2 regions of the Enterococcus sp. BWT-B8 genome follow, and region 2 is predicted to be linked to the other one. Evidence: predicted binding sites of a transcription regulator. Region 2 holds the regulator's gene; the other holds the start of a gene.
The links. The regulator HrcA, encoded in region 2, represses chaperone genes, less so after heat shock. The targets are predictions, from matches to a motif close to TTAGCACTCNNNNNNNNNGAGTGCTAA.
Positions count from the first base shown of each region.

Region 1: the regulator HrcA is predicted to act here: its motif matches at 6,499-6,525, upstream of groES (co-chaperone GroES).

Region 1 covers NZ_JAJDJV010000006.1:66,610-75,100, reverse strand. Annotated here, with positions in the region: gene dtd (D-aminoacyl-tRNA deacylase) at 1-165, shown strand, start outside; gene LI951_RS07495 (choline/carnitine O-acyltransferase) at 583-2,382, shown strand; gene LI951_RS07490 (ABC-F family ATP-binding cassette domain-containing protein) at 2,489-4,423, opposite strand; gene LI951_RS07485 (redox-sensing transcriptional repressor Rex) at 4,623-5,279, shown strand; gene LI951_RS07480 (CPBP family intramembrane glutamic endopeptidase) at 5,406-6,071, opposite strand; gene LI951_RS07475 (hypothetical protein) at 6,143-6,319, opposite strand; gene groES (co-chaperone GroES) at 6,560-6,844, shown strand; gene groL (chaperonin GroEL) at 6,895-8,491, shown strand, end outside.
Region 2 covers NZ_JAJDJV010000001.1:695,200-703,690, forward strand. Annotated here, with positions in the region: gene LI951_RS03115 (metallophosphoesterase) at 1-16, opposite strand, end outside; gene LI951_RS03120 (pyridoxamine 5'-phosphate oxidase family protein) at 608-1,030, opposite strand; gene LI951_RS03125 (helix-turn-helix transcriptional regulator) at 1,168-2,103, shown strand; gene dnaJ (molecular chaperone DnaJ) at 2,350-3,522, opposite strand; gene dnaK (molecular chaperone DnaK) at 3,846-5,675, opposite strand; gene grpE (nucleotide exchange factor GrpE) at 5,742-6,287, opposite strand; gene hrcA (heat-inducible transcriptional repressor HrcA) at 6,350-7,393, opposite strand; gene hemW (radical SAM family heme chaperone HemW) at 7,563-8,491, opposite strand, start outside.

The DNA of each region.
Region 1 (8,491 bases), on a different contig from region 2:
CAGGCTGCCAGACCTGAGCAGGCTGTTCCTCTCTATGAAGCATTTAATCAGCAGCTGAGAGACGCTGGTATTATTGTTGAAACCGGGGAATTTGGCGGCAACATGGATATTTCTCTAATCAATGACGGACCAGTCACAATCGTTATTGATACACGGGAAAAATAAAAAGAGTCATTTCTGTTTCTGGAAGATTTTTCAGAAATGGAAATGACTCTTTTTCATGACAAACGCATGAAAAAATACAAATGAAAAGAATTGAAGCAAAGTAAAAAAAACTCCTCCTGTCAAGTAAGGATGAAGTGAAAAGGGAGTCATCCAGTGGAAACAACGTGATAAATAACAAGAGGCTCCCAGCAGGCTGATTTTTTCTTTAAGGAAGAAGCAATCCAGATACACAGTATTTTTAATATTTAGGTTGTTTATTTTTTGTAGTTTAAAAAAATGAACAAAAACCTGCATAATAAAGAATAGACGGTTTTGTACTTTTGATGTGATTCTTTTTTACTGTGACTGTCATGAATAGAGGATTCACTGGTATAATAAATAGTTGAATGAATACTTACAAAAGAAGGAGCTGAATCAATGAAACGATATAAAGAAGAGTTGCGTCCTCTATTGAAGAAACTGCCTGTTCCTGTGTTGGAAGATACATTGGAAGAAGCTGTCGAATGGGCGGCTCCGTTTTTGACGGATGAAGAGATGGATGGATTTAGACAAATTATCCGGCAGTTTGCTGAAGCAGAGGGAATGGTACTTCAAGCACGCTTGAATGAATATTGCGACAAAGGAACAGACAGCTGGCTTGCTCCGTTCTGGGAGGAGAACTATTTGGCTTTGCAGGGACATTTGCAAACCCAATCTAATTTTGCTTTAGTTATCAATCCGAAATACCATAAGCATCTTGCTTCACGTGCTGAGAAGGCTGCCGGTGTCATCTGCTCTCTGGTAAAAAATTGTCAAGATTACTATGAAGAGCGTTTTCCGCTGGATTATACTCGTAAAAATGAGCATTTGGATATGTCATTTTATGGGAACTTTTATGGCAACTGCCGGATTCCGGGCGAATTTGGTGATTCTTTCTATAAAGCAGCAAAACCATCTAGACATGTTATAGTTGTAAATGACGGCTGCTATTATCAACTTGAGGTCATTAATGATGCCGGCCAGATGCATTCTCAGGATTCAATATTAGCAATGATTCATTTCATTCTGACTAAGGATAATTATTCAGATGAAGCCGAAAAGAATTTAGCTTACTCTACAGGGGTTAAAAGAAACGAGGCGGGTCATGTCTATCGGCTGTTAAAAAAATATCCGGAAAATGCTGAGAATCTGGCAATGATTGAACATTCTTTATTTATGCTGTCTTTTAATGCCGGTGATGATATGACGGAAAATGGGCGGATTTCAACTATGCTGCTGGATGGAAAAGATCAGTTTTATACGAAAACTATCCAGGCAATCATTACAGAGAATGGCGGGATTGGTTTTAATATGGAGCATACAGCGGTTGATGGTGTTCCGGCGATGAATTTGCTGACCCAAGTATTTAAGCAGTTAAATTCTATTGATTTCAGTAAAGCTGCTGCTGACCAAAAGCTCGCTGAACAAAATATACCAGTAAGATTGAACTGGCATTTGACTGATGAAATCAGCGCAGAGCTGGTAAAATGTAAGGAATTGACAGAAGCTGAAAATAATTCCTGCAGTATTCAACGACTAGTTTTGGACTACGTTGGAAAAGAACAAATAAAGGCATTTAAAATCAGTCCGGATGCTCTTTTTCACATGGCATTGGCAGTTGCTCAGCAGAGAGTATTCGATGAGTTGAAATCTGTATATGAGCCTGTTGCTATGAGAGAATTTTATCAGGGAAGGACCGAGTGTGCCCGTTCTGTCAGTTTGGAAAAAAAGAAGTTTGCTGAAGCATTTGTCAACAGGAAGAAGGAATCAGCTCAGGATAATTTGAGTTTATATAAGCTGTTTATGAGTGGTATAGAAGCTCATTCCAAGCGTATCAGCAGGTGCCAAGAAGGGCTGGGGGTAGAACGACATCTTTTCGGACTGCAGAAAATGACTGATGCAAAGGTGGAAGCGGAGTATTTTTTCTCTTCTGACGGTATTCAAAAAATCAGTCAAAATTTTATTTCTACAACAGGAATTCCTTCTGACTTACTGGAATCGTTTAGTTTTGGACCAGTAGAACAGGATGGTTTTGGCTTGTATTACGGTATTCTTGAAAATCGTATTGCCCTGACCATTTCATCTAGAAAAGAGCTGACAGAAAAAGCGATGCAGCTGCTGGATGCGATCGATCAGGCAATAACGGAGCTGCTTGACTTGGCGGCTGATCAGAAAATAAACACAGCTGTTAATTTTTAATCTGCTGAAAAGAAAATAGCTATAGAAAAATACTGAAGTTTCTGGATACAACTGCTCGACAGCTGTTGCTTAAACCTCAGTATTTTTAGTATGTTTCAGAGTGGAATCAAGACTCCATTTCCTCCAGCTCAAGGCTCAACTCTTCCCAAGTATTAAGGAGCTCTTCTTGTTTCGCTTGTGCCTCTTCCAGCTGTGTATTTAGTTTTATTAAAAGGACATGATCTTCAGTTGAATCAGGCTGACTCATCTCTGTTTCAAGTATATGAATTGTTTTATCCACTTCAGCCGTCATCTCTTCAATCTGAATAATTTTTCTCTTCAGAGTCCTTAAGAGTTTCTGAGACTCTTTATTTTGATAAAAATCTGATTTATTCGTCGGAATGGTTACCCCTTTTTGGTCTTTGACAGCTACCAAAGCAGCGAGCTCTTCTTCCTCTTTTTTCTTTTCCAGATAATAATCATAGTCACCAAGGTACAGCTTGCTGCCTTTTTCTGACAGTTCAATTACCTTCGTTGCAATCCGGTTAATAAAATAGCGGTCATGAGAAACGAAAAGCAAGGTTCCTTCATAATCAATCAGTGCATTTTCGAGTACTTCCTTGTTGTCAATATCCAAATGGTTGGTCGGCTCATCAAGAATCAAAAAGTTTTCTTTATTCATTGACAGTTTTGCCAGAGCGACTCGGGCTTTTTCTCCACCGCTGAGTAAAGGAATGGTTTTATCCACATCATTTCCGCTGAACAGAAAGCTTCCAAGTACATTACGGATATCTTTCTCAGGTGTTGTCGGATGCTCATCCCATAATTCTGCAAGAACCGTTTTGTTTCCATGAAGATTCGCCTGCTCCTGATCGTAGTAGCCGATTGAGACATTTGTTCCCAGAGAAACAGAGCCTTTAATAAACGGAAGCTCACCGATAATTGATTTCAGCAGCGTGGATTTGCCAATCCCGTTAGGTCCAACTAAAGCAATAGCCTCCTGTCTGCGAATATCCATGTTAATTGGGGCAGAAAGTATCTTTTCAGCATAACCAATCGCTCCATTTTCCAATTGAAGGACAACATTGCCGGAAGTTTTTTCGATATCAAAAAGAAAGTGCGCCGATTTCTCATCACCTTGAGGTCGATCTAAACGGTCCATTTTTTCAAGGACTTTACGCCGACTTTGTGCACGCTTGGTTGTAGAGGCTCTGACAAGATTACGGGCAACAAAATCTTCCAGCTTGTTAATTTCAGTTTGCTGTTTTTCAAATGCTTTCCACTCACTCGCCAGCTTTTCAGCCTTCAGTTTTAAATAGGTTGAATAATTACCTTTGTAGTGGTGCATCTTTCTTCTGCTTAATTCATAAATTTCAGTTACAACTTTATCCAGAAAATAACGGTCATGGGAAACGATCAGTAAAGCACCGGAATAGTTCGGCAGATAGTTTTCCAGCCAGGACAGGGTTTCGATGTCCAGATGGTTGGTTGGTTCGTCCAAAATTAGAAGATCAGGTTTTTGCAGCAGCATTCTCGCCAACGCCAGACGTGTCTTCTGTCCGCCAGAAAGAGAATTGATGGAGCGATCATAAAAACTGCTGTCAAATCCAAATCCATGGAGGACAGAACGAATTTCATTTTCTATGCCATAGCCATTTTGATCAGCAAATTCCTGCTGCAGACGATCATATTCTTTTAGGATAGGCGGATAGTCTGAACTCTCGGGATCTGTTTCACTGATTATTTGCTCTAACTCGTGCATTCTTTTTTCCATTGCAGTTATTGCTGCAAATGTCAGCAGCATTTCAGCCCAAACGCTCTTTTCAGAATCAAGTCCTGTATCTTGGGCCAAATATCCCAAGGTTGAGGTTTTGCTTTTGGAAATTGTTCCGGCATCAGGAGTTTCTGTGCCGGCGATTATTTTCAGCAGTGTGGACTTGCCGGCTCCGTTCCGTCCAACTAAAGCAATTCGGCTGTTGTCCGCCACTTCCATCTGTATGTTTTCAAACAAAGTCTCAGCACCAAAATAGCGGGCAATCTGATTTGCTTGTAATAAAATCATTATGCTGTCCTCATTTCGTAGTAATCCCTATCAGTGTAGCATAAAATAACGAAAAATTCAGTTTGATGAAACAGCTGTTTCGTATTTTTTTTATTATAGTATGAAATAAAAAATAATTATGAGCAGTAACATTGCTTTTTGTTCAGAGTAACTGCTATTATTACTATTAGAGGAGATTTAAATAGTTGGAGGTATGAATGTGAAAGATCAAACGATTCCAAGAGCCACTGCACGCAGGCTCCCTTTATATTATCGGTACTTAAGAATTTTGTATGATGCAGGAAAGAACAAGGTTTCTTCAACTGAGCTGAGTGAAGCAGTCCAAGTTGACAGTGCAACTATTCGCCGTGATTTTTCCTATTTTGGAGAACTGGGCAAAAGAGGTTACGGATATGATGTCGAAAATTTGATGAATTTTTTTGGTAAAACACTGAATGATGATGAACTGACAAATGTCGCACTGATTGGTGTGGGGAATTTGGGCAGCGCACTTCTGAAATATAAATTTCATCAAAGCAACAGCATTAGAGTGAGCTGTGCGTTTGACATTAATGAGGATATTGTCGGAAGAATTGTGGATGGTGTACCTGTTTACCCGATTGAAGATATGCTGGAGCAAATTAAAATGCAGCAGATTGAAGTTGCAATTTTAACACTGCCTGCACGTAAAGCTCAGGATATAGTAAATCAGTTGGCAGAAGCTGGAATCAAAGGGATACTAAACTTTACTATCGCCCGCCTGGCAGCTCCGTCACACGTATTGATTCAAAATGTTGATTTAACCAATGAGCTGCAGACATTGATTTATTTCCTGCATAATGATGAGAAATTAATTGATGTGGAAGAATCAGAATAATTAGTGTTGCAAAAGCAAATATGAAGCAAACAAAAAGGAGTCGTTGCCCGAACTGAAAAATGTTCTGGAAAAGATTCCTTTTTTGGTGTTTGCTTTTTCTTTTTAGATAACAAAACAGCTCTCAAATCATTGTGGGAGGTCCAGCAATCCATAATGAACAATGAGCTGTAGAATAATGACTAATGTATTCATTCCGCAATGTGCAATAACGGAAGTCCAAATTTTTCCGGTCATTTTATAAAGGATGGTAAAAAATAAACCAAGGAAGAAATAAACAAAATAATTTCCATCCATATGAATCACGGAAAACAGTATAGAGCTGATCACAGCAGCAAGCCAAAATCCTGTTTTAGGAAATGTAAACAAGTCAATCAATGAACGGCGAAAGACAAATTCTTCCATAATAGGACCGCCAATGGCCGTAGCAAGGATAAACAGTTTATTTTCTACAATAACAGAGATGATGCTTTCTGTATTTTCCGAGCTGGGCTGAGTGTTTGTGATTGCCATTTGTATCCCCATAATGAGTGCTTGAAGAATTAATGCAATAAATATTCCGCTAATTCCCAGAAGTAAAATAAATACGGGTGAAGTTAATTTCCCTTCCTGCTCAATTTCTATTTTTGAATGATTTCTAAAATAAAGAAAAATCATTGCAGCAGCGCCCAGAACATACGCAAATGTCGACCATAAAATGACGATTTGCTGAGAAGCACCAGCCAATGCCAGCGGTGAGAGAAAAATAACGAAATAGAGCAAAGTGATAGTGATACTGGTTTTCTTTTTAGCCATGAAGATCCTCCCTTATTTAACAATTAGTAAGAGTATATCATACAAAAGTAATCTTTGGTAAAGAGGTTCTTCTATTTTTTGTCACGATAGCCAAGAAATAGAAAAATGAATATCGCAAAAAATAAAGCTTCCCATAAAGTGGTCGTCCAATTGATGGTTCTGTCTACTCTAAAGAAAATGTTTCCGATATTTGCAACGAGTAGATAAATAATTGTTAAAAGAGCAGTTTGTATTATACGCTGTCTCATAGCATAAACTCCTTTTTCTTTATTTTATTAAGGATACTTTTCTTCTTCTAGTTTATCATGAAGCTGCTGAAAAGTTTAATTGAAAGATAACGAAAGAGGGAATTAGATAAGAAAGGTAAAATTTTCTGTTCAAAAGACTTGCAAAGCAGAAGAGAAATGAGTATTATAAATAGTGTGAGTTAGCACTCGATTATCAAGAGTGCTAATGTATGTAAAATTATTATTATGGAGGGATTTATTGTGTTAAAACCATTAGGCGATCGCGTCATTCTTGAAGTCGCGGAAGAAGAAGAAAAAACAGTGGGAGGCATCGTTTTAGCTTCAGCTGCAAAAGAAAAGCCACAGACTGGAACTGTTATCGCAGTTGGCGAAGGCCGTATTCTTGATAACGGTACAAAAGTTCCTGCAGAAGTTAAAGAAGGCGATACCGTAATGTTTGAAAAGTATTCTGGAACAGAAGTTAAATATGAAGGAAAAGAGTATTTAATCGTTTCCGGAAAAGATATTATCGCAGTTGTAGAGTAAATTTTTAAGTAGAAGATAGTATTAAAAAAATAAAATAAGGTGGGAAAATCATGGCAAAAGAAATTAAATTTTCAGAAGATGCCCGTGCGGCAATGCTTCGCGGTGTTGATATTTTAGCAGATACAGTGAAAGTGACTTTAGGGCCTAAAGGTCGTAATGTAGTTTTGGAAAAATCTTTCGGTTCTCCACTGATCACAAATGATGGTGTGACGATTGCAAAAGAAATCGAGCTGGAAGATCATTTTGAAAACATGGGAGCAAAGCTGGTTTCAGAAGTTGCTTCTAAAACAAATGATATTGCTGGTGACGGAACAACAACTGCCACAGTATTAACTCAGGCAATTGTTCGTGAAGGGTTGAAAAATGTAACTGCGGGAGCTAATCCTTTAGGGATTCGCCGCGGTATTGAGTTGGCAACAAAAACTGCAGTAGAAGAACTGCACAATATTTCAACGGTGGTTGATTCAAAAGAAGCGATTGCACAGGTTGCTGCGGTTTCTTCAGGTGATGAAAAAGTGGGTCAGCTGATTGCTGATGCAATGGAAAAAGTCGGCAACGACGGAGTTATCACAATTGAAGAATCAAAAGGAATTGAAACAGAGCTGGACGTTGTTGAAGGAATGCAGTTTGATCGCGGCTATTTATCTCAATATATGGTAACTGACAACGACAAGATGGAAGCTGTTTTGGAAAATCCTTACATTCTGATTACTGACAAGAAAATCTCCAATATTCAGGATATTCTGCCATTGCTGGAACAAATTTTACAGCAATCTCGTCCGTTGCTGATTATTGCTGACGATGTGGATGGCGAAGCATTGCCAACATTGGTATTGAACAAAATTCGCGGAACATTTAATGTTGTTGCAGTAAAAGCACCAGGCTTTGGCGATCGTCGTAAAGCAATGCTTGAAGATATTGCAGTATTAACTGGCGGAACAGTGATCACAGAAGAACTGGGACTTGAATTAAAAGATACAACCATTGAAAATCTTGGTAATGCAAGTAAAGTCGTTGTTGATAAAGACAATACAACTATCGTAGAAGGTGCCGGAGGGAAAGAAGCGATTGAAGCACGCGTTCAATTGATTAAAAACCAAATCGGTGATACTACTTCTGATTTTGATCGTGAAAAACTACAAGAACGTTTAGCTAAATTAGCCGGTGGTGTAGCTGTTGTTAAAGTCGGTGCTGCTACTGAAACAGAATTGAAAGAATTGAAATTGCGAATCGAAGACGCATTGAATGCAACTCGTGCAGCTGTTGAAGAAGGTATGGTATCAGGTGGTGGTACTGCACTGGTGAATGTGATCGGAAAAGTTTCTGAAGTAGAAGTTGAAGGTGACATAGCAACAGGTGTGAAAATCGTTATTCGTGCATTGGAAGAACCAATTCGCCAAATTGCAGAAAATGCTGGTTATGAAGGTTCTGTTATTGTAGACAAACTGAAAAATATCGAATTGGGAACAGGATTCAATGCAGCAAATGGTGAATGGGTAAACATGGTGGAAGCCGGAATCGTTGATCCAACAAAAGTAACTCGTTCTGCATTGCAAAACGCAGCTTCTGTAGCAGCATTACTGCTGACAACTGAAGCAGTTGTTGCAGACAAGCCTGAACCTGCCGGAGCAGCAGCACCGGCTATGG
Region 2 (8,491 bases):
AGACATACTTTTTCATCATCGCTCCTCCTCTGCTTATACGGTTTGTCATTAATACTATCAGTATACCGCATGCTCTATTTAAATATAATCGTTTCAATCCTGATTTCCCATAAAAAAGCAGTAATTTAAAAGAGCCAGTCCCAACAGTTAGAATTTTTGATCTAACTGTTGGGACTGACTGAATAGATGAAATACCTCAACTATCCCCGATATGATATAGTCAAATAATGCTTTTGGAATTTCAAAATGCTCAAATCGAAGCTTTAAACAATTTCTCTGCTAAAATTGAGAAAGAATGACTGCATTTGACGGCAATGATTGTCTTACCGATAAATATCTACTACCTTTTCGATAGGAAATAAAATCAGATGCCAATTGAAACAAATAGGCACTGCCTGCAACACCTTATCCAATTCCCATGAATTTTTGATGAGGCTCCTCGTCTTCAAACTTACCTTTGGCGTATAATAAATCAGCGCTCCCCCTTCTTTCATCCGCTCAAGTGGTGCCTATTTACCCTACATAACTGGCAAAAGCCCCCTGCCATTCCCAATTCCACATATTCCTTTGATACCACACCTATCCAATAGCTCACATTAAGTGCTCCTTAAATAACGATTTCTTCTCTTATTTCCATCCCGGAAATAACTACTGCTTTATTAAAACTGAGTTCAAAAACAACAATATGCTCAGCAGAATTATCAATTATCTCCGCATAAAATGGAAATTTTTTGATCAACGGATCTGCTATGTCCTTTAATGAACGCTCACTTCGTTTCGCTCTTCCTTCAAGTACCCGAACATGCGCGTCATCTCCTTCACCTACTATTGTTGTAAAAGAAATTTTAGAGTTCACACTCATTTCGTTCACCTTGTCATTTCCTTCAAAGGTTGAGAAATAAACTACTTTTCTTTCCGGTGAGTAAAGAAAATTAACAATCCTCACATTCGGCTGCTCTGCTACACTGGTTGCCAGTGCAATTTCCTGTTGCTCTGCCATCACTTCTTCAAATATTTTCTTGAAATCCATTGTTCATTCCTCCAATTTTTACTCTCATTTCGTTTGATACAAAGCAATCTTATCAAAGGAACCTTGACATCTATTTGTCAGGGTTTTATTCTTTATTTAAAGAATATCCACATTCTCATTTGAAATAGGAGGTTAAAATGAAAAGTGAACGCCTGCTTGCCATCACAATGCTTTTATTGGAACAGGAACAAATCACTGCGCCAAAACTGGCAGAAATATTTGAAGTTTCTGTTCGAACAATTTATCGAGATATAGACTCACTTAGTCAGGCTGGAATTCCAGTTGCTGCTCTTCCCGGAAGCAATGGCGGGATTCGTATTATGGAGAATTATAAATTTGACCAGCATTTTTTTACTACCTCTGATTTAGTCTCACTCCTAAACGGTCTGAACAACCTGAATAAACATCTTAATCTGAAGCATTCCCCTTATACAATAGAAAAATTGAAATCATTGATACCAAAAGCAGTAAAAAATGAAATCGAAATGAAGTCTGATCAACTGGTCATTGATGTGACACCATGGATTAGGAGCGAGCTGTCTGCTGCATCAATAGAAATCATCCAACAGGCACTGGAAAAGGATCAGATTCTATCCATTGATTACGAAAATCGATCTGGCAATCATTCCAGCAGATTGATTGAACCTTATCGATTAATCCTAAAAGAATCAAGCTGGTATGTCCAGGCCTACTGTCTGCAAAAAGAAGAATTCCGAATTTTTAAATTGTCCAGAATAAAAAAAATATCAATTGTCGATAAAATATTCAAAAAACGAACCCCTCCCCCAGCAGCTTTGGGGAAACGTGTTATAAACGAAAAGAAGTTTGTACCTCTGCTGCTTGAAGTCGATTATTCAATCAAAGACAAACTGGCAGAACGTTTTAACGACCTTCAATTTGTCTCTCAAAAGGACTCTGATCGGTTTCTTGTAGAATTTCCGTATTTTATGACAGATGATTACGGCTATCACATGCTCTTGGGCTTTGGAACAAAATGTAAATGCCTGAAACCTGAATTTGTTCAAAAAGAACTTGTCAGCCGGATGAAAGAGATGTTGGCATTCTATGAATAAGAATTTACAGTTGTTATCTATACGCTATGAAAAAATATACATTTGTTCTCCAATTATGATAAAAATAAAAAATCTATTCTGCAAAATTTCTCTCTCAAGAAACTGCTGAAAATGCCCCTTCCTTCACGGCAATTTAGTATGACGAGTTTTTTATAATCCAAAACAGAAAAAGGCCGAATCAGAATATGTATATCCTGATTTGACCTTTTCTATTTTACATCAATTAACAGATTGTTCATCAATCGATTATTTCTTTTTCTTGCTGCCAAAAGCATCTTTCATCTTATCGAAAAAGCCTTCTTCCTGCTGTTCACTGATTTCCTGACCGCCAGCCTTCGCAAAAGCACGCAATGCGTCTCTTTGCTCTTCACTCAGATTCTTAGGAGTAATTAGTTTAACTTTCACATGCTGGTCGCCGCTGCTGCCTCCGCGTAAACGTGGTGCACCTTTTCCACGTAATCGGAAGTTTGTACCTGTCTGTGTACCTGCTGGAATTTTCAGCTTCACATCTCCATGCACGGTTGGAACCTGAACTTCATCTCCCAGTGCAGCCTGTACAAAGCTTAACGGTAGTTCATAATAGATTTCAGCCCCATCACGATCAAAAATATTGCTTTCCTCTACATGGAACACAACATACAGATCACCGTAAGGTCCGCCGTTCATTCCGGCTTCTCCCTGATTAGCCAAACGCATTTGCTGACCATCTTCCACACCAGCCGGCACTGTGACTTTTACACGATGCGCCTTTTTCTCATGACCTGAGCCATGACAGGTTGGACACGGCTCTTTAATTTCTTTCCCTGTTCCGCGGCAGACATCACAAGTCTGACGGCTCATTACACGACCAAGCGGCGTTTGACGTTCTACATTGATACTTCCTGAACCATGACACTTATGACAAGTCTCAGGTTGCGTCCCCGGCTTTGCTCCATTTCCGTGACAAGTTCCGCAGACATCTTCTCGCTTATACTTTATCTCTTTTTCAACACCAAAAATTGCTTCTTCAAATTTCAATTGAATCGTATATTGAAGATCTGATCCCTGTCTGGGAGCAGCAGGATCAACAGAACGACCGCCACCGCCTCCAAAGAATGAATCAAAAATATCTTCGAAACCACCGAATCCTCCAGTACTGCTGAATCCGCCGCCTCCAAATCCACCGAATCCGCCAGCTCCGCCGCCAAAGTTTGGATCGGTTCCTGCATGACCATATTGATCATAGGCCGCTTTCTTCTGCGCATCGCTTAATACTTCATACGCTTCCGAAATTTCTTTAAACTTTTCCTCAGCATCTGCTTCCTGATTGATATCCGGATGGTATTTTTTGGAAAGCTTTCGATAAGCCTTTTTTATTTCATCATCTGAAGCACCCTTGGACAATCCCAATACTTCATAGTAATCTCGTTTCGTAGCCATTGGCTTCCCTCCAACTAGTAATTCCTTCACAGTCTTATATTCAGACTGCACATCTGTTTAAATCTGAACAGCTGCTGTTGAAAAATAGCTATTCTTTTCAATTCAATACAGCCTCTTAACAACTAAAGTACCGTTGTTATCATAACATAATTCAGATAAAACCTAAATACATTTATGTAAAATAAGGAGACTGCCGCTTATTCAATTGAACGAAAAGATTCATGAAAAATGTTGTTCAGAACGAACATCGGGACAGAAGCTGCTATTCACTTCTGTCCCAACCTCTTTCCCGACCTCTTTACATTCTATTGTCCATTCAATAATTAGTCTTCGTCTTTTTCTACTTCTTCAAAGTCTGCATCCACCACATCATCTGCTCCGCTTTGTGCTTCTTCAGGGTTTTCCTGTGCTTGTTGCTGAGCAGCCTGTTCATAAAGCTTCACAGTCAGATTTTGAACGATTTCGTTTAGTGAATCACGTTTTTCTTTCATTAGTTCGATATCATTCGCTTCTACAGTAGCTTTCAGTTCATCACGAGCTTCTTCTGCTTTCTTCACTTCATCTGCATCTACTTTACCTTCAAGTTCTTTCAATGTTTTATCAACAGTGAACAGCAACGCATCTACATCGTTACGCAAATCAACTTCTTCTTTACGCAGTTTGTCCGCGTCAGCATTTGCTTCTGCATCCTTAACCATGCGTTCGATTTCTTCATCTGATAAACCTGAAGAAGATTTGATAGTAATAGTTTGTTCTTTTTGTGTACCCAAATCTTTCGCACGTACATTTACAATACCATTTTTGTCGATATCAAAGCTTACTTCGATTTGAGGAACACCACGTGGTGCAGCAGGAATATCTGTTAATTGGAATCTTCCCAGCGTTTTATTATCAGCAGCCATCGGGCGTTCACCTTGAAGAACGTGAATATCTACCGCAGGCTGATTATCAGCAGCTGTTGAGAACACTTGAGATTTACTTGTTGGAATTGTTGTATTACGGTCAATCAGCTTAGTAAACACACCGCCCATTGTTTCAATCCCCAATGATAACGGAGTAACATCAAGTAAAACGACATCTTTCACGTCACCAGTGATTACTCCGCCTTGAATAGCAGCCCCCATTGCCACAACTTCATCCGGGTTCACTGATTTGTTTGGTTCTTTGTTTGTTTCTTTACGTACTGCTTCCACTACTGCTGGAATACGAGTAGAACCACCAACCAAGATTACTTCATCAATGTCTGAAGCTGACAGTGAAGCATCCTTTAATGCCTGACGTACAGGAACTTTTGTGCGTTCTACTAAATCAGCTGTCAATTCATCAAATTTCGCACGTGTTAAATTCATTTCCAAGTGCAATGGACCTGCATCCCCTGCAGTAATAAACGGCAGACTGATTTGTGTACTTGTTACACCTGAAAGATCTTTCTTCGCTTTTTCAGCAGCGTCTTTCAAACGTTGTAACGCCATTTTATCTTTGCCTAAGTCAATACCATTTTCTTTTTTGAATTCTGCAACCATGTAGTCAATGATCTTGTTGTCAAAGTCATCTCCACCAAGGTTGTTATCACCTGAAGTTGACAATACATCGAATACGCCGTCTCCCAGTTCAAGGATAGACACGTCAAATGTACCGCCGCCCAAGTCAAATACCAGGATTTTTTCTTCTTTGTCTGTTTTATCCAAACCATATGCCAATGCAGCTGCAGTAGGTTCATTTACAATACGTTCAACTTCCAGACCGGCAATTTTACCAGCATCTTTAGTCGCTTGACGTTGTGCATCATTAAAGTATGCAGGAACTGTAATAACTGCTTTTTCTACTTTTTCACCAAGATATTCTTCAGCAAAACCCTTTAAATACTGTAGAATCATTGCAGAAATTTCTTGTGGTGTGTAAGACTTGCCTTCTGCTTCTACTTTATAGCCTGCTTCACCCATGTGACGTTTGATAGATGATATAGTGTGAGGGTTTGTCACTGCCTGACGTTTCGCTACTTCACCAACTTGAATTTCACCATTTTTAAATGACACAACTGAAGGTGTTGTACGATTTCCTTCAGGATTGGCAATAATTTTTGCTTCTCCGCCTTCCAATACTGCTACTGCTGAATTTGTTGTACCTAAGTCAATACCGATTATTTTACTCATGTTGCATGTCTCCTGTCTTTTGTTTTTAGTCTTGTTTACTTTTTTTAGTTTTCGATTAATCGTTGATTATTGAGCCACAACTACCATGCTTGCACGAAGTACACGATCATGCAGCTTATAGCCCTTTTGCAGCACTTCGACAATCGTATCCGCCTGAACATCGCCTTCAGCCGGAACTGTCTGTACTGCCTGATGAAGATTTGGGTCAAATGATTCTCCCATTGCAGGAATTTCTTCAATCCCTTCTTCTTTCAGTGCATGAGTAAGGTTTTCAAGAACCATAAAAATTCCTTTTTTTAGGCTGGCTCCTTGTTCATCCTCAACTTCTATTGCCATTGCCCGCTCCAGATTATCCATAGCAGGCAGGATTGCCTTGCCCAGATCCTGAGATCTGTAACGAACCAAAAGCTCGCGTTCGTTTTTAAAACGACTGTTCATGTTCGCAATTTCTGCTCTGGCACGCAGAAACTTATCTTCCATTTCGCTGAGTTCAGCGGTCAGTCTTTCTGTTTCCGTCAGTTCTGTTTCTGTGCTTTCCACTGTTTCAGCAACTGTTTCAGTTTCTTCCGCCGGATTTTGAACCTCATCCTGCGTTTCTTCTTTTTTGCTCAATCTAGCAACTTCCCTTCTCATTTCGCAGACTTATTTTTATTTTTAAGAACAGCATTTTCATCTTACCCATCAAGAAATCGATAGTAAGAACCTAATTGTGAAGCAAGCTCGCCTCTAAAAGCATCAATCAAACTGAACATTCTTGAATAAGGCATACTGGTCGGACCCAATAAAGCAATCGTTCCCTTCCCGTGTCCTGTAACTTCATACGTTGCAGTGATCATGCTCAGATCATCTAGTAAGTTATTTCCAATTTCAGAACCAATTCTAACAGAAATCGGCACATTTACTCCTTCAGAAGTATCCAGTAAAGTGGTCAGTTCTTCTGTATTTTTCATAAATGAATAGACAGATTTCAACTGATCATTATTCATGCTGATACCAAAATCAAGAAGATTAAGCCTTCCACTTACAAATACTTTCTCTTCAAACACATGCCCGAGCATCGAATCAAACAGATTCATCATCCCATCCGGCGTCTGGAAATATCTATGCAGAATCATAGGGATTTCTGTTCTCAAACGATGATAAACAACCAACAACGGTTGTCCCACGAGTTTTTCATTGATAATATTTGTCATTTTCTCTAAATCTTCACTTGAAACTGAAGCAGGAATCGAAAATACTTTACTCTCCGCATTTCCCTTATCCGTAACAATGATTGCAACAATTTGTCGCTCATTCAAAGGAACCATTCTGAACCCGGTCAGTTTCTTTTCTTTCACTTCCGGTCCGAGGGAGAAAGCGGTATAGCTGGTCAATTCTGATAAAATACTGGCTGCTTGTTCAATAATATCATTAATTTCTCTAACTTCCGAACCAAACGACTGACGAATTTGGCTTAACTCATCTGGCGCCATTTTAGTCGGTTGAAGCAAATGGTCCACATAGTAGCGATATCCCATCAGCGAAGGGACTCTCCCAGAAGAGGAATGCGTCTTTAGTAGAAGACCATGTTCTTCCAATGCTTTCATGTCATTACGAATTGTAGCAGAACTGGATTTGATCCCATCCTCCAACAATTTCTTAGACCCCACAGGATGACCTGTAGTTGTATAGTGTTGGATGATAAGCCTTAATATATCTTTTTGTCTTTCTGTAAGCATATATACCACCCTTCATTAGCACTCCTATTTAACGAGTGCTAATACAAATACTAATATAGCAAGTTCTCTAAGAATTGTCAAGAAAAAAACAGAGAAAGTTAGCACTCTTGTCGATCGAGTGCTAACTTTCTCTGCGGTCAGTTATTTCTCTTATAAAAACTGAAAATTTTCAATCAAGAAGAAAAGCTTCAAAGGCTTCGTTACCAATATATAAGCCTTTAGCTGTCAGCTGAAGGGAATCTGGATTTTCAATCACCAGTCCAGCCTGAACCAGCTCTTGAACAACCGAACCATAGATTTTTTCTATTGAAGTATTGAATTTTTCTTCAAAACGTTTCTTGCTCACACCTGCAAGCTTTCTCAGCCCTAAAAACATTTCTTCTTCAATTTGATTATTTAAGGTGAGTTCTTCCCTTTCTAAAACAGGAAGATTGTCCTTTCGTAAAGGCTCCAAATAATGTTGAATGGGACCAAAATTCCTGTAGCGAACATCGCCCAGATAGCCGCTTGCTCCTGCACCGAATCCATAATAATGCTCATTATTCCAATAAACAAGATTATGCTGGCTCTCCTTTCCTTTCAACGCAAAATTACTAACCTCGTATTGATGACGTCCGGACTTTGCCATCATCGCAATTGTTTCTTCAAACATTCCTGCTTCTGCATCTTCATCTGGTAAGGTTAACCGCCCTTGTCTGACCCAATTCATAAACATTGTCTTGTTCTCCAAGATAAGTGAGTACAAGGAGTAATGCGGTAAATCCAGTTCAATTGCTTTTTGAAGCGTATCTTGAAACCCTCTAATTGTTTGTCCTGGCAGTGCATAAATCAAATCAATACTAACATTTTCAAAATTTTCTTTCTCCAAAAATGCCATCGTTTTGTATACATCTTCTGCTGTGTGCTTTCTCCCAATTTTCTTCAGCAGCTGATTATCAAATGTTTGCACCCCCATTGATAATCTGTTTACTCCATAATTCTTCATTACACGCAGCTTTTCAACCGTTATATCACCTGGGTTCGCTTCTACTGTAAATTCTTTTTTATCATTAAACGGTAAAAGTTCTCTTATTCCTGAAAGCAGTCGATCCAATTGCC